2 regions of the Microbacterium sp. MPR-TSA4 genome follow, and region 2 is predicted to be linked to the other one. Evidence: predicted binding sites of a transcription regulator. Region 2 holds the regulator's gene; the other holds the start of a gene.

Region 1 (8,120 bases), on a different contig from region 2:
CCGGTCGCCGCGAGGAACCGCTCCGGCGTGGAGTGCGCCAGCACCCGCCCCTCCCGCAGCAGCACGATCTCGTCGCAGCGCAACGCCTCGTCCATCACGTGGCTCGACACGAGCAGCGTGGCACCGGCATCCGCGAGGGAACGGAAGATGCCCCACAGCGTCTCGCGCAGCAGCGGGTCCAGGCCCACGGTCGGCTCATCGAGCACGAGGAGGTCGGGCGCGCCGAGCATCGCGACCGCGAGCGAGACGCGTCCGCGCTGGCCTCCCGAAAGGGAGCCCACCAGCCGGCGCTGCTGCGGCCGCAGCCCGACGTCGTCGAGGACGCGCGAGACGTCGCCGCGCGTCGCACCGAGGACCGCCGCGAAGTACTCCAGGTTCTGGGCGACGGTGAGATCGTCGTAGACCGACGCCCCCTGACTGTCATACGCCACGCGGTGGCGCAGCGGCCGCGATCCGGCCGGCGCGCCGAGCACCGTCACCGTGCCCGCCGCGAGGCGTTGCACCCCGACGATCGCACGCATGAGCGTCGTCTTGCCGCTGCCGCTCGGCCCGAGCAGCCCCGTGATCCGCCCCGCGGCGATGTCGAGGTCGAGCCCGTCGAACACCGCGTCGCGTCCGCGCCGCACCACGAGGCCGCGGACGACCACGGCCGGGGCGGACGCTGCGGCCGGGGCGGACGACACCTCGGGAATGCTCGTCATGGGGGCATTATCCGCCTCAGGAGGCGCGCGCGGGGTTCGTGGCCTTGCCGTCCAGCCACAGCGTGTCGCTCGCATCGCTGTGGGTCGACGCGGTGCCCACATGGGTCGACGCGATCTTCGGGCCCTTCGTGATCACGTGCACGAGAGCCATCGCATGCCCGCGGCCGAGGCCGTACTCGTCGGCGAGCCACGCGACGATCTCCCCGGCCTTCGTGCCGGGGCCGAAGCCCTTCTGCGTCGCCTGCTCCACGAACTGGCGCGGGGTGAGCCCGGTCTTGTCCTCGATGTTGTCGAGATATGCCTGAAACGACATCCGTTTCCCTTCCGGCGGTGCCTCCGCCTCGTGTTCAGCTCTACCAGCGATTGCGGACATCCTCGGCGAAGCCCTCGATGCCGTCGAAGTCGATGACCCCGCCCTCCACGGCGACGCGTCCCGACCACCGGCCGAAGCACTGGTCGGTGCGCGAGGCGACGACCCCGAGGCTGGTCGCCGACCGCTTGTCGAACGCGGGCTCGAACACCGCGTCGAGACCGCCGCCGCGCACCCGCCACGGACGCAGCGGCGTGGCGAGGTCGTAGTCCCAGGCGACGGGGACGGAGATCTTGTGCAGCACGCCGTCGACGACCACGCCGTTCTCTGTCGCCCCCGTCCCATCGGTCCAGCGCCCGCCCACCTGGATGCCGAACGTCCGGCCGTCGGCGAGCAGACCCGACCCGGCGCCCCAGTTCCACGCGACGTCGTACGGCCAGCGGCCCCGCCCGTGATCCAGGACCGCCCACGATCCGGCCGGCACGTCGTGATCGATCCCGTCGAGGGTGAGCGTGCCGGATGCCGGCAGCGCGACGTCCTTCACGGTGTACTGGAAGCGTCGGGACGACCACGGCACCACGACGGCGAGCAGGTCATGGCCGGGCGGCCGGGTCACGGTGATGTCGAACGACGCGGCGGGGATCTCCGCGTGCAGCCGCCAGAGCTGCCCGCGCTCGGCGGGCGCGATGGTCGCCGCGAAGTCGCGATGACGGGCGATCGTGATGCCCGTGCCGAGCGAGCCGGGCAGCGACACCTCGCGCGAGGGCAGGACGGTGGCGTTGCGGGACCACGTGCGTCCGGTGGCACGGTCGCGGATCCACACTTCGTGGACCGCGGCGTAGTCGAGCGACGACACGGTCAGCGACACGATGTGCGTGGGCGTGATGACGTTCCAGTACTCCCACCGCTTGTTGCGACCCCACGACCGCACGAACCGGCCGCGCCCCCGGCCGATGCCGTCGGTGTCGACGAGGGGCCTCCGGCTGAACCCGATCGCGGCCGGGTTCAGCCGGCCGTCGGGGCGCGTGAGGGAGACGGGTGCGGTGAGCTCGCGCTCGTGCGCGGCGGGGAGGTCGGGCATCGGCATCCTTGCTGACGTTCCGGGTCGGGTGCTTCGACACTAGCGCTGTCGACGCGAACCGCCCCGGTCCGAGGCGGACGCGGGGCGGTTCGGGCGGTGGCGCAGGGCGCCGACGGTCACGGCTCGACGGGCTGCGGCTCCTGCGCCGACGCGTGGGCCTGGATCGTGGGCGCGCCGCCGTCGGCGACGACCTGGACCTTGCGCGGCTTGGCCTTCTCGCTCACGGGGATCGTCACGGTGAGCACGCCGTTGCTGTAGGTCGCGGCGATGCCGTCGGTGTCGATGCCCTGGCCGAGGTTGAGCTGGCGCAGGAAGCTCGCGGTCTCGCGCTCGCGCGTGATCCACTTCACTCCCTCGCCCTCGGTGAGGGTGCGCTCGGCGCGGATCGTCAGCAGCTGGCCGTCCACGTCGATGTCGACCGAGCCCGGATCGATGCCCGGCAGGTCGGCGCTCAGCACGTAGTGGTCGCCGTCGCGGTAGAGGTCCATCGGCATCCGGCGCGGTCCGCGGCGCGTGTCGAAGAGGCCCGACGCGATGCGGTCGAGGTCACGGAACGGGTCATACGTGGCCATTGTTCTCTCCTGTTCGTGTATGGCTCTGTGAGTTCTGAAAGTTGAGCCTCGTCGACTCAACTAGCTTCAGATTAGCACTCACCCCAGGAGAGTGCCAACGGTTCACGCACAGCGAACCCTCCGACCTGCCCGGGCTCAGTTGACGCACGAGCCGGAAACCACGCCACCGTTTCCGGCGTCGGCGCGAACTCGCCGGGCAGCGCCCTCCTCCTCCCCAGACGGCGCACCCGCGCACGTTCTCCACGGGGCCTCGCGGCGCGGCGCGCGACGGCAGCGAATGCGCCCACGCTGAGGGGATGCCGCGCCCACCACGCCCGCTTCCGTCGACTCTGCCCCAGGTCTTCACCGCCGCCGATGCGGCGGCGGCGGGCGTCTCCCGCGGACGACTCGCGGCGCGCGACCTGGACGCACCCTTCCGCGGTGTCCGCCTCCGGCGTGAGGCAGACGACGCGGCGACGCTCGGCGAGGACGCCCCGGACGAGATCGCGCGGCGCGCCATCCTGCGTCGCGTCCGCGCGCACGTGCTGGTGCTTCCGCCCCACGCGTTCTACATCGGAACGACGGCGCTCGCGATCCACGGACTCCCCCTCCTCGACGCGGATGCCGCGGCATCCGCCGACCTCGACGTCGCCGTGCCCGCGCCGCACCGTGCGCTCCGGCGGACGGGCATCGCCGCCGTGCAGGTCGCGCCGATGCTCGTCCACTCCACGGTCCGGGCCGGAGTTCCCGTCGCGACGCTCGGCTCCACCTGGGCGATGCTCGCCCGTGAGCACTCGACACGCGATCTGGTGGTCATCGGCGACGCGATCATCCGCGTGCCCCGCGACGGATGGGGGCGGCGTGTGCCCGAACGCCAGCTCGCCAGGCCCGAGAACCTGGATGCGGCCGTCGCCGCAGGACGCCGACAGGGAATCGGGAAGCTCCGGGCAGCACTCCCCCTGCTGCGCACGGGCAGCATGTCGCCGCTCGAGACCGACTGGCGACTGTCGCTCATCGGGACCGGCCTGCCGGAGCCCGAGCTCGACGTCGAGGTGCGCACCTCGGACGGGCGATTGCTCGGCATCAGCGACGGCGCGTTCCGGGCTCACCAGGTCGCCGTCGAGATCGAGGGTGATCACCACCGCACCTCGCGTCGCCAGTGGGCGCGGGACCTCCAGAAGTACGCCGACTACGCGAACCTCGGCTGGGACGTCGTACGCCTGACCTCCGCGCACATCCGTCAGGATCCGTCCTGCGGCGCGGCACTGGTGCGCGCCGCCCTCGCGCGCCGCGCCGCGCCTGAGTGACCGGCCGCTCGGTGGGCCCGTTCGCCAGAAATGGCAGCGCGGTTTGCGGCGCGAGCGCCAACCGAACCGCGGCTGCGAGCCGGTGCTCAGCACTCCACGACGTTGACGGCGAGACCGCCCTCGCTCGTCTCCTTGTACTTCGTCGACATGTCGATGCCGGTCTGGCGCATCGTTTCGACGACGGCGTCCAGCGGCACGTAGTGGGTGCCGTCGCCGCGCAGCGCGAGACGCGCCGCCGTCACGGCGGTGGAGGCCGCGATGGCGTTGCGCTCGATGCAGGGGATCTGGACGAGCCCGCCGACGGGGTCGCAGGTGAGGCCCAGATGATGCTCCATCGCGATCTCCGCGGCGTTCTCGATCTGACGGTTCGTCCCGCCCATCACGGCCGTCAGCCCGCCGGCCGCCATCGCGCACGCCGAGCCGACCTCGGCCTGGCATCCGCCCTCCGCACCCGAGATCGACGCGTTCGCCTTGAACAGCGAGCCCAGCGCCGTCGCCGTCAGCAGGAACCGACGGATGCCGCGGCGCCGGTTCGCCTCGGCGAGCGCCTCGGCCGAGGCCGCGACCGCCTCCGGCGCGGGATCGGTCTCGCCGTGCAGGCCGAGCAGCGCCGAGCCGACCAGCTCCCCGTACGGGGTGACGGCGTTCGCGGCGCCGATCCCCGAGTCGGCGAGGAAGCGCCACCAGTACATCGCGACGGCGGGCAGGATGCCGGCCGCACCGTTGGTCGGCGCCGTCACGACCCGTCCGCCCGCGGCGTTCTCCTCGTTGACGGCGAGGGCGAACGCGCCCAGCCATTCCCCGGGCAGCTCCCGCCCCGACGCGGCGACCTCCTCCAGCTGCGCCCGGATCGCTCCGGCGCGCCGCTTCACCTTGAGCATGCCGGGGAGCACGCCCTCGGCGTGCAGCCCCGCGTCGACGCACGCGGCCATCGCGTCCCAGATCGCGTCGAGGCCGGCGGCGACCTCCTCCTCTGATTGCAGCGCCTCCTCGTTGCGTCGGGCGACCTCCGCGATCGTCAGACCGTACTCGTCGCAGACGTCCAGCAGCTGCGCCGCCGTGGAGAAGGGCAGGGGCGAGGATGCCGCGGACACGGCCGCCTCCTCGCCCTCGCGGCGGATGAACCCGCCGCCGATCGAGTAATAGGTGTCCTCGCACACCGCCGCTCCCGCGGCATCCCGCGCGACCAGCGTCATCGCGTTCGGGTGACCGGGAAGGCGCGTGCGCGGCGCGAGCACGATGTCGGCGCGCGCGAACGCGACGGCGAGACGTCCGTCGAGCAGCAGGTCCGCCCCGTCCGTCCATCCCGACCACGCGCCGCGCACGAGAGCCGGATCGACCGTCTCGGGCTCGTGCCCCTGCAGCCCCGCCACGACGGCGTCGGGTGTGCCGTGACCGATGCCGGTGGCGCCGAGGGAGCCGTACAGCGCGCACTCGACCCGGACGATCCCGGCTCCCGTCGCGGCGGCGCGATCGGCCGCGCGGCGCGCGAAGTCGCGGGCCGCGCGCAGCGGACCCACCGTGTGGGAGCTCGAGGGGCCCACCCCGATGGAGAACAACTCGAACGCCGAGACGTACGCACTCACGCTCCGAGCCTACGCGCCGGTTACGCTGAGAACTCGGAGGGGGCACCATGACCGCACTGACGAGGCCGGAGGTCGACCTCCGCGCCGCGCTCGAGGCCTGCGAGGGCGCGGGACGCGTCGACGAGGGGTTCCTCTCCCGCGTCGATGCCCAGTTCCCCCGCCTGCACGAGCTCTTCACCCGCCTGTACGGCGATCGCGCCGACGGCCAGGAGCAGCTCGCGGCGACCGTGGCCGCGGCATCCGCGTCGTGGAACGCACGCCCGCTCGATCTCAAGGTGCGCGACGCGCAGCGCGAGGCCGACCCCGAGTGGTTCCAGTCCGAGCGGATGCTGGGCGGCGTCTGCTACGTCGACCGCTACGCCGGCAACCTCGCCGGCATCCGCGACCAGATCCCGTACTTCCGCGAGCTAGGACTGACCTATCTGCACCTCATGCCGCTGTTCGACGCCCCCGACGGCGATAACGACGGCGGCTACGCGGTCTCGAGCTACCGGCGCGTCAACCCGAGCCTGGGCACGATGCAGCAGCTCACCGAGCTGGCGGCCGATCTGCGGCTGGCGGGCATCTCGCTCGTGCTGGACTTCATCTTCAACCACACCAGCGACGAGCACGAGTGGGCACGCAAGGCCGTCGCCGGCGACCCCGAGTACGCCGACTTCTACCTGATCTTCCCCGACCGCGAGATGCCCGACGCGTACGAGCGCACGACGCGGGAGATCTTCCCCGACGACCACCGCGGCTCGTTCGTACCGCTGGAGGACGGCCGCTGGATCTGGTCGACGTTCTACCACTACCAGTGGGACCTCAACTACGCGAACCCCGCCGTCTTCCGGGCGATGGCGGGTGAGATGCTCTTCCTCGCGAACCAGGGCGTCGAGGTGCTGCGCATGGACGCCGTCGCCTTCATCTGGAAGCGGCTCGGCACCTCGTGCGAGTCGCTGCCCGAAGCGCACCTGCTGCTGCAGGCGTTCAACGCGGTGCTGGCGATGGCCGCTCCGGGCATGGTGTTCAAGTCGGAGGCGATCGTCCACCCCGACGAGGTCGTCAGCTACATCTCGCCCGACGAGTGCGAGCTGTCGTACAACCCGCTGCAGATGGCGCTGACGTGGGAGGCGCTGGCCACCCGCGACGGACGACTGCTGCAGCAGGCGCTGGATCGTCGCCACGCCCTGGCGCCGGGCACGGCCTGGGTGAACTACGTGCGCAGCCACGACGACATCGGGTGGACCTTCGCCGACGAGGATGCCGCGGAGCTCGGCATCGACGGCTACGCGCACCGGCAGTTCCTCAACCGCTTCTACACCGGACGCCACGAGGGCACCTTCGCGCGCGGCGTCGCCTTCCAGGAGAACCCCGCCACGGGGGATGCCCGGGTGACCGGGACCACCGCGTCACTCGCGGGCGTCGAGGCGGGCGATCCCGGCGGCGAGGACCGGGTCGTCCTCGCCCACGCCCTGGCGCTGTCGACCGGCGGCATCCCGCTGCTGTATCTCGGCGACGAGGTCGCGCAGCTCAACGACTACACCTACGCCGACGACCCGGTGCGCCGCGGCGACACCCGGTGGGTGCACCGCGGCAACCGTCCCCGCGACGCGTACGCCCACCGCGGCGACGACACCACGGCCGCCGGCCGCGTCTTCCACCGCCTCACGAAGCTCATCTCCGTGCGCCGGCAGTCGCCGGAGCTCGCCGGCAACGCCCTCCTCCCCTTCCACACCCCGCACGCCGCCGTCGTCGGCTACCAGCGGCCGGGCGCCGAGACGCGCATGCTGGTGCTGGCGAACGTGGGGGATGCCGAGGTCACCATCGACCCGCTGACCCTGTCGGGTTTCGAACGGACCGCGTTCGACCCGGTGCACGACGTCGAGGTCGACCTCGACGAGGGCGTCGCCCTCCGCCCCCACGGCTTCGTGTGGCTGCGGGTCCGCCCCGTCTGAGGCGTCAGCTCACGCGCCGAGCAGTCCTCCGCGCGGACGGAAGACACCGGCGCGGGCCAGCGCGAGGTACAGCAGGCAGCCCAGGCACAGGCCGAAGGCGGCGTTGAGGAAGGCTGCGATGAACGCGGCGGCCGCCGCGATCGGCAGCGCCCACGCGACGCCGGCGACGTGCAGCACGAGCCCGACCGTCACGACGATGAAACCGACGACCTGCGCGAACCGCGGCGGACGCGGGTCTTCGAGGTCGACCGGCGGCCGCAGGCGCGGCCGGATCGCGACCCGGTACAGCGCGCCCCACGGCGCGGTGCGGGGAGCCGCGAAGCCCCACACGAACAGCAGGTCGACGACCAGCAGGAGCAGGAACGCCGGATCGGTGACGCGCTCCCCGGGCGTCGTCGCCGTCGTGGCCGTGGAGGAGCCGACGAGGGCGAGGAAGGTGCCGACCAGAAGCAGGGCGGCGGTGACGGATGCCGCGAACCGCGGGCCGCGCGGATCGATGCCGGCGGGGCGTGCGGTGGACGGGGCGGAGGAGGTGGTCACCCTCACACGGTAGGCGCGTTGGCGGCGTCCGGGGCCGTCGCCGTCACAGTTCTTCATGCACGAGCGTCGTCATCGACGGCGTCGCGTGGGCGCTGCCGATCGCGGCG
Region 2 (15,664 bases):
GTCATGCGCGTCCTCGCTGGGTTCCTCGCGGCGGCAGGTGGTCTCGGGGGCCGCCGCCTCGGGTCTGGCCCCGCCGCTCGGCGCGGCTGGCGAACTCGGAGGCCTCGTCGCGTTCGCGTCGCGACGCGAGCCGCTGCTCGTCGTACACGCTGTACGCGTCGACGATGCGTCCGACGAGGCTGTGGCGGACGACGTCCTCGCTGGTCAGCAGCGAGAAATGGATGTCGTCGATGTCCTTCAGCACGCGGGTCACCAGCCGGAGTCCGGAGGCGCCCTGCGGCAGGTCGATCTGGGTGATGTCGCCGGTCACGACCATGCGCGTGCCGAACCCCAGCCGGGTGAGGAACATCTTCATCTGCTCGGGCGTCGTGTTCTGCGCCTCGTCGAGCACGACGAACGAGTTGTTCAGGGTGCGCCCGCGCATGTATGCCAGCGGGGCGACCTCGATCGTCCCCGACGCCATGAGCTTGGGGACGATCTCCGGGTCCATCATCTCGTTGAGCGCGTCGTAGAGCGGTCGCAGGTACGGATCGATCTTGTCGGTCAGCGTGCCCGGGAGGAACCCGAGGCGTTCACCGGCCTCGACGGCCGGTCGCGTCAGGATGATGCGGTCGACCTCCTTGCGCTGCAGCGCTTGGACGGCCTTCGCCATGGCGAGGTAGGTCTTGCCGGTACCGGCCGGGCCGATGCCGAACACGATGGTGTTCTCGTCGATCGCGTCCACGTACCGCTTCTGACCGAGCGTCTTCGGTCGTATCGTGCGGCCGCGCGAGCTGAGGATCGCCTCGCCCAGCACCTCTGACGGCCGTTCGCCCGTGTCGGCGCGGAGGATCCGCTCCGACGTGCGCACGTCGGCGGGCTCCAGGCCCTGGCCCGCCCGCGCCATGGCGATCAGCTCGTCGACGAGTGCGCGCGCCCGGGCCACGACATCCCGATCCCCGCTGAGGGTGATCTCGTTGCCCCGTACGTGCACCTCGACATCCGGGTGCTCACGCTCGACGACCCGCAGCAGGCGATCCTGCGGTCCGAGCAGCTGCACCATCGCGATGCCGTCGGCGAGGATCCGCTCGACGGCCGCGCCCTGTTCGCTGTCGGCGGGTTCAGCCACCGAGGCTCCCTTCGTCGAGTCCACCGGCGAGGACGTGGGCATGCACGTGGAACACCGTCTGCCCCGCGCCGGAGCCGGTGTTGAAGATCAGACGGAAGTCGCCGTCGGCGTGCTCGGCGGCGAGCGTGTGGGCGAGGCCCACCATCTCGCTGAGCAGAGCGGGGTCGGATGCCGCGAGCTCGACCACGTCGCGGTGCGCGGCGGACTTGGGGATGACCAGCAGATGCACGGGCGCCTGCGGTGCGATGTCGCGGATCGCGAACACGTTCTCGGTCTCGGCGAGGATCTCGGCCGGGATCTCCCCCTGCAGGATGCGCGTGAAGATGGACGGTTCGCTCATACTCCGAGTGTAGTCAGCGCCCGTCACCAGCGGCCGAGCCGGGCGTTGACGATGGCCAGGGCGGCGGGCCCGGCCGTCGAGGTGCGCAGCACCGTGTCGCCGAGGCGCACGGCGATCGCGCCGGCCTCCGTGAGCTCGGCGATCTCCTCCGCGCTGACGCCGCCTTCCGGGCCGACCACGAGCACGACCTCCGCGACGTCGTCGAGCGCAACGGCGGTGAGCGCGGTGCCGGCGGTCGGCTCCAGCACGAGCACGCGCGCCCGGTCTGCGCGCGCGGCCAGTTCGCGCGTCGTGAGCACGGCGCCGACGGTGGGGGTCCAGGCACGGTGCGCCTGCTTCGCCGCCTCGCGCACGATGCTCTGCCAGCGGCCGACTCGCTTGACGGCCTTTTCGCCCGTCCAGCGCGAGATGCTGCGTGCCGCCTGCCACGGGACGACCTCGTCGACGCCGAGCTCGGTGGCCGCCTGCACCGCGAGCTCGTCGCGGTCTCCCTTCGCGAGGGCCTGGGCGAGGACGATGCGGGGGCTCGCGGCCGCCTGCTGCGACCGCGACCTCACCGACACGACGACCCGTTTGGGGGCGGATGCGGTGACGACGCCGGTCAGCCAGACGCCCCGGCCGTCGCCGATGGTCACCTCCTCGCCGATGCGCACACGCCGCACGACGGCGGCGTGATGCGCCTCCGCGCCCGTGATGACGACCTCGTCGCCGGCGTCGGCGGTCGACACGTCGGCACCGTCGACCGATGGCTCATCGACGAGGAAGTGGAGCGCCATGTCAGCCGCGGAACCGGTCGCGGAGCTTGGAGAACATGCCCTGGTGGAACTGCGCCAGCCGCGGGGCGGGAGCCTTGGTCCGCTTGGCGAAGTCCTCGATGAGGGCGCGTTCCTTGGCGTCGAGCTTCGTGGGCGTGACGACCTGCACGCCGACGCGCAGGTCGCCGCGCGTGCCGCCGCGCAGCGGCGTGATGCCGCGACCCTTGACGGTGAGCACATCGCCGGACTGCACCCCGGATCGGACCTCCAGGTCGACGTCGCCGTCGAGCGAGGAGATCGTGGTGCGGGTACCCAGGATCGCGTCCGGCATCGACACCTCCAGCGTGGCGAGCAGATCGTCGCCTTCGCGGCTGAAGACCTCGTGGTTCGCGACGGTGACCTCGAGATAGAGGTCGCCGTTGGGTCCGCCCGCGGGACCGACCTCGCCGGACCCGGGCAGCTGCAGGCGCAGGCCGGTCTCCACGCCGCCCGGGATGTCGACCGACACCGTGCGGCGCGCGCGCACCCGGCCCTGCCCCTGGCAGGTGGCGCACGGGTAGGGGATCGTCGTGCCGTAGCCCTGGCACGTGGTGCACGGCTGCGACGTGACCACGTTGCCGAGCAGGCTGCGCACCGTCCGCTGCACCTGGCCGGAGCCGTGGCAGATGTCGCAGGTGGTCGGCTGCGTGCCGGGCTGGCAGCACGAGCCCTGGCAGGTGTCGCAGAGCACTGCGGTGTCGACCTCGATGTCGCGGTGCGTGCCGAAGACCACGTCGGCGAGATCGAGCGTGACGCGCACGAGCGCGTCCTGGCCCCGCTCCCGGCGGGATCGGGGTCGTCCGGTCCGGGCTCCGCCGCCGCCGAAGAAGGTCTCGAAGATGTCGCCGAACCCGCCGAAGCCGGCGCCCGCTCCCCCGCCGAAGGGCGAGCCGTCGCCGCCCATGTCGTAGCGCTGACGCTGCTCGGGGTCGCTGAGCACGTCGTAGGCGTGCGTGACGAGCTTGAACCGCTCGGACGCATCGGCGCCCGGGTTCACGTCGGGGTGCAGCTCGCGCGCCAGACGCCGGTACGCCTTCTTGATCTCCTCGGGGCTCGCGTCACGGGAGACGCCCAGGACTTCGTAGTGGTCGGCCACAATCGCCTTTCCTGCCCTCTCGGGCGCGGGTGGGTGTTCGGGAGCGGATCGCTCAGCGGGACGCGTCGTCCTCGTCGAGGAGCCGGCTCAGATAGTGCGCGACGGCGCGGACCGCCGCGAGGTTGGTGGGATAGTCCATGCGCGTCGGACCGAGCAGGCCGACGCGGGCACGGGTTCCGGTCGTGTCGTAGTCGCTCGTCAGGACCGAGGCCTCCGTCAGACCGAACGCCGCATTCTCGCGCCCGATGCTCGCGGCGAGACCGTGTTCGTCGGCGACCATCTCCCCCATCAGCCGCAGGAGCGTGACCTGCTCCTCGATGGCCTCGAGGAGCGGATAGATGCTGCCGCGGAAGTCGCTCTCACGTCGGGCGAGGGTCGCGCTGCCGGCCATGACCAACCGATCCTGGCGGAAGTCGTCGAGCTCCTCGCCGACGATCCGGGCGACGACCCGCAGCGCGTCGTCGATGCGGGTTCCGGCGGGCACGGATGCCGCGAGCTCCGCGATCGCGGCGGCGGCGTCTCCGACGGGCTTCCCGGTCACGAGTTGGGCGATCGCGGTCTTCACCTGTGCGGCCGACTGCTCGCTCAGCTCTTCCGCGAGGAAGGCGACCCGCTGCGAGACGCGCCCCGTGTCGGTGACCACGATGACGACCACCCGCGCGCCCCCGAGGTGGACGAACTCGACGTGCGAGACGTTCGCCCGGGCGAACGAGGGGTACTGGACGATCGCGACCTGTCCGGTGAGCTGGGTGAGGGCGCGCACCGTCCGCATCAGCAGATCGTCGAGGTCGCCCGGGTCGCTGAGGAAGGACGAGATCGCCGAGCGCTGCGCGCCCGAGAGGGGACGCAGCTCCGCGAGGTGGTCGACGAAGACGCGGTAGCCCTTGTCGGTCGGCACGCGCCCCGACGAGGTGTGCGGCGCGGCGATGAGCTCTTCGTCTTCGAGCAGCGCCATGTCGTTTCGGATCGTGGCCGCGGAGACCCCGAACTGGTGTCGTTCGACGATCGCCTTGCTCCCGACCGGCTCGTGCGTGTCGACGTAGTCCTGCACGATCGCGCGGAGGACCTGCAGGCCGCGTTCCGAGACCATCATTCCTCCTCGTTGGCACTCCGGGTTGTCGAGTGCCAATCCTACCGCGTGCGCCGCCTCAGACGGTGAGGGCGCGGACCACGGCGTCGGCGAGAAGGCGTCCCCGCCGCGTGAGCACCACACGTCCGCGCACCGCGGCGGCGCCGTCGATGAGGCCGTCGGCGATCAGGGCGGCGATGGCGTGACGGCCCTCGCCGGTGAGATCCGAGACGGCGATCCCCTCCGCGATGCGCGAGCGCAGGAGCACGTCTTCGAGCCGGCGCGCCGCGGCATCCGGGCGCTCGCGCGCCGCGGCGGGCGACTCGTCGGCGGCCAGGCGCTGCGCGTACGCGGCCGGGTGCTTGACGTTCCACCAGCGCAGCCCGTCCACGTGACTGTGCGCCCCCGGGCCGTAGCCCCACCAGTCGGTGCCCCGCCAGTAGGCCAGGTTGTGCCGGGAGCGCTGCTGCGGGCTGCGCGCCCAGTTCGACACCTCGTACCAGTCGTAGCCGGCGGCGGCGAAGGCCTCGTCCGCCAGCTCGTACATGTCGGCCTGCAGGTCGTCGTCGGGGGCCGCGACATCGCCGCGGCGGATCTGCCGCGCCAGTTTGGTGCCGTCTTCGATGATGAGCGCGTATGCGGAGATGTGGTCGGGATCGAGCCCGACGGCCGTCTCGACCGAGCGGCGCCAGTCGTCGAGCGACTCCCCCGGCGCGCCGTAGATGAGGTCGACGCTGACGTCGAGACCGGCGGTGCGCGCCGCCTCGACGGCGGTGCGCACGCCTGCCGGGTCGTGCGTGCGGTCGAGCGCCGCGAGCACGTGCGGCACGGCGGACTGCATGCCGATCGACATCCGCGTCACTCCGGCGGCGGCCAGCTCGCGCGCGAGGGCATCCGTGACGGTGTCGGGGTTGGCCTCGACGGTGACCTCCGCGCCGTCGGCGAGGCCGAAGCCGGTGCGGACGCCGTCGAGCATGCGGGCGAGGTCGCCCCCGGGCAGCAGGGTGGGGGTGCCCCCGCCGAAGAAGACGGTGGATGCCGCCCGCAGCGGCCCCCGCGCGCTCAGCACCTCCCGCGACAGCGCGATCTCGCGCAGGACCTCGTCGGCGTAGGCGTCCTGCCGCGCTCCGCGCAGCTCGCCGGCCGTATAGGTGTTGAAGTCGCAGTAGCCGCAGCGGACGCGGCAGAAGGGCACGTGCAGGTAGACCCCGAAGTCGCGATCGGGGTCGATCACGATGTCGGGGGGCAGGGCGCCGTCGGAGGGCGCGGGATCGCCGAGAGGGAGGGCGGATCCCATCAGGCGGGGGTCGTGTACATCGGGGAGATGGCGCGCAGATAGCCCCGGAAGAGCTCGCGGCGGCGGCGCTTGAGCAGGGGCGGGATCAGCCGGTACAGCGCCGAGACGGGGCGGTCGAAGGCGCGCACCGTGAAGCGCACCTCGTCGTTGTCGGCCCACGTCACGACGAAGGACTCCTCACCGCTGACGACCGAGCCGCCCACGGTGCCGAGCGCGAAACCGACCCGACGGGGCTCCTCGATCGCGTAGATGACCCGCAGCTCGCCGTCGGCGCTCATGCGCTTGACGTGACCGTGGACGCGGATCGTGGTGCCCGCGGCCACGTACGGTGTGCCGTCCGCATCGAAGCGCTGGTCGGCCTCGAGGCGGCTCGCGACCGTGGGCGTGCCGTCGATGTCGTAGCCGACGCCCGTGTACATCGGGCCTGCCGCCGGGCGCACATCGCTGATCTGCAGGCCGGCGCCGCGCAGGGCCGACCACGACAGGAGGGCCTCCGCGGACGACTCGAAGCGAGCCTGTCCGCTGCCCAGCAGCAGCGAGTCCTCGGCCGGGACACTGTTCTCCGGCGGGTAGCTCATGAGGTCGTGCGCCTGCGTCGCACCGACCGCGGCGTAGTCGACGGTGTCGTCCTGAAAGCTTCCGCGACGCATGGTCTCCAGCCTAACGGGGGCGTCCTACTTCTTGTCCTTGCCCTCGACGTCGCCCGAGAGGGCGGCGATGAAGGCCTCCTGGGGCACCTCGACGCGACCCACCATCTTCATGCGCTTCTTGCCCTCCTTCTGCTTCTCGAGCAGCTTGCGCTTACGCGTGATGTCGCCGCCGTAGCACTTCGCGAGCACGTCCTTGCGGATGGCGCGGATGTTCTCGCGGGCGATGATGCGGGCGCCGATCGCGGCCTGGATCGGCACCTCGAACTGCTGACGCGGGATGAGCTTGCGCAGGCGCTCGGTCATGAGGGTGCCGTAGGCGTAGGCCTTCTCGCGGTGCACGATCGAGCTGAAGGCATCCACCTTCTCGCCCTGCAGCAGGATGTCGACCTTCACGAGGTCGGCCTCCTGGGAGCCCGCCGGCTCGTAGTCGAGGCTCGCGTAGCCCTGCGTCTTCGACTTCAGCTGGTCGAAGAAGTCGAACACGATCTCACCCAGCGGCATGTTGTAGCGCAGCTCGACGCGGTCCTCGGAGAGGTAGTCCATGCCCAGCAGCGTTCCGCGGCGCTGCTGGCACAGCTCCATCACCGTGCCGACGTAATCCTTGGGCAGCAGGATGCCGACCTTCACGACGGGCTCGGACACCGAGGCCACGCGGCCGTCGGGGTACTCGCTGGGGTTGGTGACCACGACGTGCTCGCCGGTGTCGGTCGTGACCTCATACGTCACCGACGGCGCGGTGGTGATGAGGTCGAGGTCGAACTCGCGCGAGAGGCGCTCGGTGATGATCTCGAGGTGCAGCAGACCGAGGAATCCGCAACGGAAGCCGAAGCCGAGCGCCACCGAGGTCTCCGGCTCGTACTGCAGCGAGGCGTCGGACAGCTTCAGCTTGTCGAGCGCTTCGCGCAGATCCGCGTAGTCGCTGCCGTCGATGGGGTAGACGCCGCTGAACACCATCGGCTTCGGGTCGGTGTATCCGGCCAGGGCCGTCGTCGCCGGCTTGCGATGGTTGGTGATCGTGTCGCCGACCTTCGACTGGCGCACGTCCTTCACGCCGGTGATGAGATAGCCGACCTCGCCGACTCCGAGCCCGCGCGTCGGGACGGGTTCGGGACTGGACACACCGATCTCCAGCAGGTCGTGCGTCGCGCGCGTCGACATCATCTGGATGCGCTCTCGCGGCTCCAGCTTGCCGTCGACCATGCGCACATAGGTGACGACGCCGCGGTAGGCGTCGTACACGGAGTCGAAGATCATCGCCCGTGCCGGAGCCGACGCGTCGCCGACGGGCGCCGGGATGCGCTCGACGATGCGGTCGAGGAGCTCTTCGACGCCCATGCCGGTCTTGCCCGAGACGCGCAGCACGTCGTCGGGTGAGCCGCCGATGAGGTTGGCGAGCTCCGCGGCGTACTTCTCCGGGTCGGCGGCGGGGAGGTCGATCTTGTTGAGCACGGGGATGATCTGCAGATCGTTCTCGAGCGCGAGATAGAGGTTCGCGAGGGTCTGCGCCTCGATGCCCTGAGCGGCGTCCACCAGGAGGATGGCGCCCTCGCACGCCGCCAGCGACCGGGAGACCTCGTAGGTGAAGTCGACGTGACCCGGGGTGTCGATCATGTTGAGGGCGAAGGTGCCGTCCGAGGTCGCCCACGGCATCCGCACCGCCTGCGACTTGATCGTGATGCCGCGCTCGCGCTCGATGTCCATGCGGTCGAGGTACTGCGCGCGCATGTCGCGGTCGGACACGACGCCCGTGATCTGCAGCATGCGGTCGGCCAGCGTCGACTTGCCGTGGTCGATGTGGGCGATGATGCAGAAATTGCGGATCAGCTCTGGAGGGGTCGCAGACGGCTCGAGAGGCTTCAGGGCGCGCGGTGACATGTCCCGAGCAGTCTACCGGCGTCGCCGCGTCGCGCCCGCCCGCGGCGGCGGCACCCTATCCGACGGCGACGGCGGCGCGCCAGAGAACCGGCCGATGAGAAAGAGTTAACGCTGCTCGCCCTTGTCCGGGCGCCCCGGCGCCGCCGATGCTCGATCTCAGACCCGATGACACGGGGTGCCGTCGCGTGTTCACCGGCACGCAACCGCCCCGCCCCCCGGCATCCCCATCATGGGTCCGAATCCACACTGACGGACGACCGCTCGGGCGGCCGTCGCTTGTTGCATGCGAAACCAGGGAGAACACGTGTCAGATCAGACACCGGACGCACCGCGTCCCACCGCCGACAGGCGGAAGCGACGCTCGGTCGTCGCCGCCATCACAGCCGGAGCCCTCGCCTTCAGCGGTCTGGGGCTCGCCGCCCTTCCGGCGCGAGCCGCCGTCGACACCGGCGCGGCTGTGCTCATCAACGAGGTCTACGGCGGGGGTGGCAACAACGGCGCGACCTACACGCACGACTTCGTCGAGCTCGTCAACGTCTCCTCCTCGGCGGTGAGCCTGGAGGGGTGGTCGCTGCAGTACGCCTCGGCCACCGGCACCACGTGGACCAAGAACGCCCTCTCCGGATCGATCCCGGCGGGATCGACCTTCCTCGTGCAGGAGAAGATCGGTGCCGGCGGCACGACCGCCCTGCCCACGCCGGACGCGATCGGCGACCTGGCCATGAGCGGCACCACCGGCAAGGTCGCACTCGTGTCGAGCGCGGCGGCGATCACGGGCCCGACGGATGCCGACGTCGTCGACTACGTCGCCTGGGGCTCGGCCGCCGCGCCCGCCGCCGGCGGATCGCCCGCCCCCGCGACGACGAACGCGACGAGCATCACGCGCGACGCCGCCCACACGAACACCGCCGTCAACGGCGCCGACTTCGTGGCGGCCGACCCCACGCCGCAGAACGCGGCCGGTAACGTCCCGTCGCCCTCGCCGACCGCCTCACCGACGGCATCGCCGAGCCCGAGCCCGACGTCCACGGCTCCCGGCACCGACACCGTGACTCCCATCGCGGCGATCCAGGGCACGGGCGATGCCACGCCCCTCAACGGCCAGACCGTCACCACGGAGGGCGTCGTCACCGCGCACTACCCGGTGGGCGGCTACAACGGCTACGTCATCCAGACGCCCGGCACCGGCGGTGCGATCGATCTGGGCAGCCACACCGCATCCGACGCCGTCTTCGTGTACACCAGGACCGCGTCCGTCGCGAACGAGGTCGCGCTCGGCGACACCGTGCGGGTGACGGGGACGGCGGGCGAGTTCAACGGACTCACCCAGCTGAGCGTCGAGGCCGGCAAGACGACGAAGATCGCGGATGCCGCGAAGCCGGCGCCGGTCACGCTCACGAGCTGGCCGACGTCGATCGCGCAGCGTGAGAGCCTCGAGTCGATGCTCGTCACCGTCTCGAGCACCTTCACGGTCACCAACACGAACAACACGAACCGCTACGGCGAGGTCGGTCTCGCCGCCGGAACGGGCGTGCTGCGCCAGCCCACCGACGTCGCGCGCCCCGGCTCCGCCGAGGCGGAGGCCGTCGCGGCCGACAACCTCGCGCGCGGCGTCGTCCTCGACGACGGCGGATCGCTCGACTACGCCGCGCGTGCGAACAGCGGCACCGGAGCGCTCCTCAACGGCGACCTGACCCCGGCCTACGTCTCCGTCGACCACCCGGTCGTCGTGGGCGGCACCGCCACCCTCACCGGCTCGTTCGTCCTCGACTACCGCAACAACGCGTGGAAGCTGAACCCGGCATCGTTCCTGCCCGGCGACGGTGTCACGCAGGGTCAGGCCACGTTCAGCAATCCGCGCACGGCGGCACCGGCCTCCGTCGGCGGCGACCTCAGCGTCGGCTCGTTCAACGTGCTCAACTACTTCACCACGCTGGGCTCGTCGAACGCGGCGTGCCAGCCGTACACCGATCGCGCCGGCGTCGGCACCAACGTCCGCACCGGGTGTGACCTGCGCGGCGCCTGGGGTGCTGCCGACCTCGCGCGCCAGCAGTCCAAGATCGTCTCGGCGATCAACACCCTGGACGCGTCGGTCGTGGGTCTGATGGAGATCGAGAACTCGGCGAAGACCACGCCGAGCACGCCCGACACGGCGGTCTCCACGCTCGTCGACGCACTCAACACCGCGGCGGGCTCCTCGAAGTGGGCATACGTGCCGGCATCCGCGCAGCTGCCCGACGCGTCCGAGCAGGACGTCATCCGCAACGCGATCATCTACCAGCCCGCTCGTGTGGAGCGGGTGGGCGACGCGCTCGCGCTGGGAACGCTGTCGGGCTCCGGCCAGGCGTTCGACAACGCCCGTGAGCCGATCGCGCAGAAGTTCGCACCGGTCGCCGGCGGCGAGCCGTTCCTGTTCGTCGTGAACCACTTCAAGTCGAAGGGCTCGTCCGGCGCGTCGGGCGCGCAGGCCGACCAGAAGGACGGCCAGGGCGCCTGGAACCCGGCGCGCGTCGCGCAGGCGACCGCGCTGCGCGACTGGGTGACGTCGCTCACGAGCACCGGAGACGCCGCCGTCCTCGTCGGCGACTTCAACTCCTACACCCAGGAGGACCCGCTGAAGGTCCTCTACGACGCCGGGTACACGGATGCGGAGTCGGGGCTGGAGCTGGGTCGCTCGACCTACTCCTTCGACGGTCTCTCCGGTTCGCTCGACCACGTGCTCCTCAACGAGGCCGCGTGGAAGCGCGTGACCGGCGGCGACGTCTGGAACATCAACTCCGGTGAGTCGGTGGCGCTCGAGTACAGCCGCTACAACAACCACGGCACGCTGTTCTGGCAGGAGGGGCCCTATCGCTCGAGCGACCACGATCCGTTGAAGGTCGGGCTGTCCGCGGGCGCCGGAGCGCCGACGACGATCGACATCCTCACGATCAACGACTTCCACGGACGCATCGAGGCCGGCACCCAGGGCGAGGCCGGCGCGGCCGTGCTCGCCGGTGCGGTCGCGACGAAGAAGGCGCAGAACCCGAACACGGTCCTCGTCTCTGCGGGAGACAACATCGGTGCGTCGACGTTCACCTCGCTGATCCAGCAGGACTCCCCGACGATCGATGCGCTGAAGGCCTCCGGGCTCGAGGTCTCGGCGGTCGGCAACCACGAGTTCGACCGTGGCTTCGCCGACCTCAGGGACCGTGTCATCCCGCGATTCGGCGGCAACGTCGATCCGTCGGGCGCGACGCCGGAGCAGATCGCGGCGGGTGCGCCTTACGCACTCGGGGCGAACGTCTACCTGAAGGGCACGAAGACGCCCGCGCTGGCCGAGTACGCGATCAAGACGATCGACGGCGTGCGTGTCGCCTTCATCGGCACCGTCACCACCGACACCGCCACGATGGTCGACCCCGCCGGTATCGCGGACCTCGACTTCGGCGACCAGCTGGAGGCCGCGAACCGGGTGGCGGACGAGATCGCAGACGGCGACCTCGCCGACGTGACGGTGCTGCTGACGCACTCCGGATCGTCGGTGTCGAACCAGTGCGAGGCGGTCGCCACGGACCCCTCGGCCTTCGGCACCCTGATCCGCGGCGCGTCCGCCCACATCGACGCCATCGTCTCGGCGCACACGCACCAGACGTACGCGTGCGAGGTGCAGGTGGCATCGACGGGCGGGCTGCGTCCGGTCATCCAGGCCTCGGAGTACGGCAAGGCGCTGGGTCAGCTGACCGTGACGTACGACAAGCGCGCCGACGAGCTCGTGTCGATCTCCCCGACGATCACGACCTTCGCCAGCACGCCGTTCACCCCGGATGCCGAGGTCGCGGCACTCGTCAAGGGATTCAGCGACCAGGCCAACACCATCGGAGCGCAGCCCGTGGGCACGATCACGGGCGACATCCTGCGCGGCGGGACGAAGGGCTCCGACCGCGGAGTGGAGTCGACGATGGGCAACACCGTCGCCGACGTCTACCTGTGGGCGACCAGCACGAACCCGGCGTACGCGGGGAAGAAGGCGCAGATCGCGCTCATGAACCCGGGCGGGCTGCGCGCGGACCTCACCTACGTCGGCGACGGCACGGTGACCTACAAGCAGCTCGCCGACGTGCAGCCCTTCGCGAACACGCTCGTGACGGTGACGCTCACGGGTGCCCAGCTCAAGGACATCCTCACGCGGCAGTGGCAGGCGACGGGTGACCGCCCGAAGCTGCACCTCGGCGTCTCGCAGGGCTTCTCCTACGAGTACACGGAGGACGCGCCGCCGGCCGGTCAGAGCGCATCGCGGTCGGGGCACATCGTCTCGATGTCGCTGAACGGCACGAAGATCGCCGACACCGACACCTTCACGGTGGTGACGAACTCGTTCCTCGCCAACGGCGGTGACGGCTTCGCGCCCTTCGCGCAGGGCACGGATCGCACCGACACCGGCCAGGTCGACCTGGCGGCTACGCTCGCGTACGCCAAGGCGGTCGACCCGATCGCCCCGTCGGCGCTCGGCCGGGCGAAGCTCGTGACCGGCACGCCGACACCGGAGCCGTCGCCGACGGGCACTCCGACCGGCTCGCCCACCGCGTCGCCGACCGGCTCGCAGTCGCCGTCTCCGACGACGACTGCGCCGTCGACGGGCGGATCGGGCGTGGGCGTGTCGACGACCGGCCTCGCCGCCGGCGGTCGCATCGAGCGCGGCTCGTCCTTCACCGTGACCCTCACCGGTCTCGGCGCCGGAGAGCAGGTCGCGGCGACGCTGAACAGCCAGCCCATCGTGATCACCGGCATCCCCGCCGCGGACGCGAGCGGACGGGTCACCTTCACGGTGGCCGTGCCGCGGACGCTCGAGACCGGCACGCACCACCTCATCGTGCTGGGCGCCGACGGTCGCGTCGTGCTGAACCTGCCGCTGGAGGTGGTGGGTGAGGGCGTGCTCGCCACGACGGGCGCCGAGCTCCCCTGGGGCCTCGCGCTCGGCGGTGCGTTCCTGCTCGCAGCGGGCATGATGCTCGCGATGACGACACGGCGCCGCCGCGTCGTCGGCTGATCCGCGCGTCCCGGCGGCCCCGGCCCCGCTTCGGCGGGTGTCCGGGGCCGTCGGCGTGCGTGGCCACCGTTTAGGCTGGCCGGGTGAGGACGACCGTGGTGATGGTGCACGGCATCCGCACGTCCGCCACGATGTGGCGCGCGCAGGTGGAGCATCTCGAGGACCGCGGGGTATCCGCGATCGCCCTCGATCTCCCCGGTCACGGCACGCGGATGGCCGAGGAGTTCACCCTCGACGGCGCCTTCGCGACGATCGACACCGCCGTCCGCGCGGCGGCCGGGCAGGGTCGCGTGCTGCTCGTCGGGCATTCGATGGGCGGACTGCTCTCGATCGCGTACGCCGGCGATGAGACGCGCCCCCCGCTCGACGCCTTCGTGGCGGCCTCGTGCACCGCCATCCCGCGCGGACTCGCGCTGCAGACCTACCGGACGCTCGCGCGCGGCTTCGACCGTCTCCCGGGGCGGGGCGCTCCCATCGCCGAATGGGTTCTCGATCGCACACTGCCCTCGGAGACCCGTGCCGACTTCGGCGCCGGCGGCTACGCCTACGACGCGCAGGACATCGCGCTGCGGAGCCTGTCGGTGCTGGATCTGCTGGCCGCCCTGCGCCGGATCGACGTGCCCACGTGGTTCGTCAACGGGCAGTTCGATCAGCTGCGCGTCAACGAGCGGCTCTTCGCCTCTCTCGTGCCCGGCGCGGAACTGATCGTCGTGCCGCGCACGTCGCACCTGGTCACCGCGATGCGCCCGCGGGTCTTCAACGCCGTGCTCGATCTGGCGCTGGCGACGATGGATGCCGCCGGGGAGCCCGTACCATCAAGGTCATGAGGCCGCCCACCACCGACATCACGGCGGAGCCCAGGAACAGCAGCCAGAATCCGCCCACCGCCGCGACGAGTCCCGCGCCGATGAGCGGCCCGAGGAGCTGACCGAGGCTCGCGGCCACGTTGACGAAGCCGAGGTCGCGCGCACTGTCCTCCGCGAACGGGAGCAGGTCGGTGCCGAGGGCGAGACCCACCGACATGTACGCGCCGTAGCCGACGCCGAGCAGACCGGCCGCCACGAGCGACATCTCGAACGACGGGAACACCGCGAGCAGGAGTGCCGCGCCGCCCTGCACGAGCGCGGCGCCGACCGTCAGCCCTCGTCTGTTGCCGGTGCGATCCGACACCGCCCCGGCGAGCACCGAGGCGAGCACGACGAACACCGTGTACACGACGATCAGCAGCAGGAGCTCGTCTTGAGCGGCGGCCGGGTCGCGGTGGAGGCCGTACAGCAGGAAGAAGAGCAGCAGCCCCGTGCCGAGTGCGTTGCCGATGTTGGCCACGAGGCGGCCCCACAGCATCCACGCGAAGTCTCGATCACGGAAGGCGGCGAACCGGGCCGACAGCGCGCGGCGCGTGCGCGCGGTCGCCGACGCCGCCGGTGCGGGCGGGTCGGGCAGCAGCAGCGCGCCCGCTCCTCCGGCGAAGAGCAGGATGGCGCCGAGCATGAGGTAGCCCGCGACCACGCCGAGTCCGAGCAGCACGACGACGCCGACGCCGACCACGATGCCGAGCGCCTGCGAAGAGGAGATCGCCGCCGAGGCGGTGCCCCGCTGAGCCGACAGCTGGTCGGCGATCATGGCGGTGAAGGCGGCGGAGGCGACGGCGACGCCGACCGACACCCCCACCCATGCGACCCCGACGCCGAGGGGCCCGGTCGCGAAGGCGATCGCGACCAGCGACCCCGCCCCGAGGAGCACACCGCCCAGTGCCCACGGGCGCCGGCGCCCGAACCTGCCGCGCGTCCGATCGCTCATGCCCCCGGCCAGCGGACCGGCGATGACCCCGGCGAGGCCTCCCGCCGCGAGCACCAGGCCGGAGGAGACGACCCCGGAGATCCAGCCGTCGGCATCACCCGGGGTGTCCAGCTGCAGCGGGATGAGGAGTTGGAGCGGGGTGAGCTGCGCGGTCCAGATCGCGAGCCACGCGAGGGTGAACAGTGCGAACCAGCCCGCGCCCGCGCGGCGGCCGGAGGTCGGGGCGGTCGGGGCGTTCTGGGGGGACCCTGCGCTCACGGGAGGCTCCTTCGTCGGTGCTCCGTCGGATCGGCCGGATCGGGCCCGGTCGATCCGATCATGCCCCACGCGCGCGGGTGCGCGGCGCATTGCGGGGTCGCCACGCGGCAACCTGATAGACTCGGTGATTGGCTTGCGTGTGGGTCCCACCCCGCACGCCGCCGGAGGCGTCCCTCTACCGCTACCCCGGCACATCCATCGAAAACCGAACGAAAGAGCCGTCGAACGTGGCGAACATCAAGTCGCAGATCAAGCGCAACAAGACCAACGAGAAGGCGCGCGAGCGCAACAAGGCCGTCAAGAGCGAGCTGAAGACCGAGGTGCGTCGCACCCGCGAGGCCATCGCCG

The links. The regulator HrcA, encoded in region 2, represses chaperone genes, less so after heat shock. The targets are predictions, from matches to a motif close to TTNGCACTCGNNNNNNNCGAGTGCNAA.
Region 1: a site for HrcA is predicted at 2,736-2,762, ahead of AC1Q49_RS02545 (Hsp20/alpha crystallin family protein). Genes of this name have one in related genera too.

Annotation. Positions count from the first base shown of each region.
Region 1 is NZ_JBXAFF010000003.1:814-8,933, forward strand. Features, by position in the region: gene AC1Q49_RS02530 (ABC transporter ATP-binding protein) at 1-701, opposite strand, end outside; gene AC1Q49_RS02535 (DUF4287 domain-containing protein) at 718-1,014, opposite strand; gene AC1Q49_RS02540 (DUF2804 domain-containing protein) at 1,055-2,092, opposite strand; gene AC1Q49_RS02545 (Hsp20/alpha crystallin family protein) at 2,209-2,664, opposite strand; gene AC1Q49_RS02550 (putative endonuclease domain-containing protein) at 2,961-3,950, shown strand; gene AC1Q49_RS02555 (L-serine ammonia-lyase, iron-sulfur-dependent, subunit alpha) at 4,037-5,536, opposite strand; gene AC1Q49_RS02560 (alpha-amylase family protein) at 5,584-7,473, shown strand; gene AC1Q49_RS02565 (DUF4395 family protein) at 7,483-8,013, opposite strand.
Region 2 is NZ_JBXAFF010000002.1:5,619-21,282, forward strand. Features, by position in the region: gene ybeY (rRNA maturation RNase YbeY) at 1-5, opposite strand, end outside; gene AC1Q49_RS01290 (PhoH family protein) at 2-1,150, opposite strand; gene AC1Q49_RS01295 (HIT domain-containing protein) at 1,101-1,448, opposite strand; gene AC1Q49_RS01300 (16S rRNA (uracil(1498)-N(3))-methyltransferase) at 1,472-2,224, opposite strand; gene dnaJ (molecular chaperone DnaJ) at 2,226-3,338, opposite strand; gene hrcA (heat-inducible transcriptional repressor HrcA) at 3,391-4,428, opposite strand; gene hemW (radical SAM family heme chaperone HemW) at 4,487-5,704, opposite strand; gene AC1Q49_RS01320 (DUF1990 domain-containing protein) at 5,704-6,354, opposite strand; gene lepA (translation elongation factor 4) at 6,379-8,229, opposite strand; gene AC1Q49_RS01330 (ExeM/NucH family extracellular endonuclease) at 8,534-13,258, shown strand; gene AC1Q49_RS01335 (alpha/beta fold hydrolase) at 13,342-14,085, shown strand; gene AC1Q49_RS01340 (MFS transporter) at 14,015-15,316, opposite strand; gene rpsT (30S ribosomal protein S20) at 15,544-15,664, shown strand, end outside.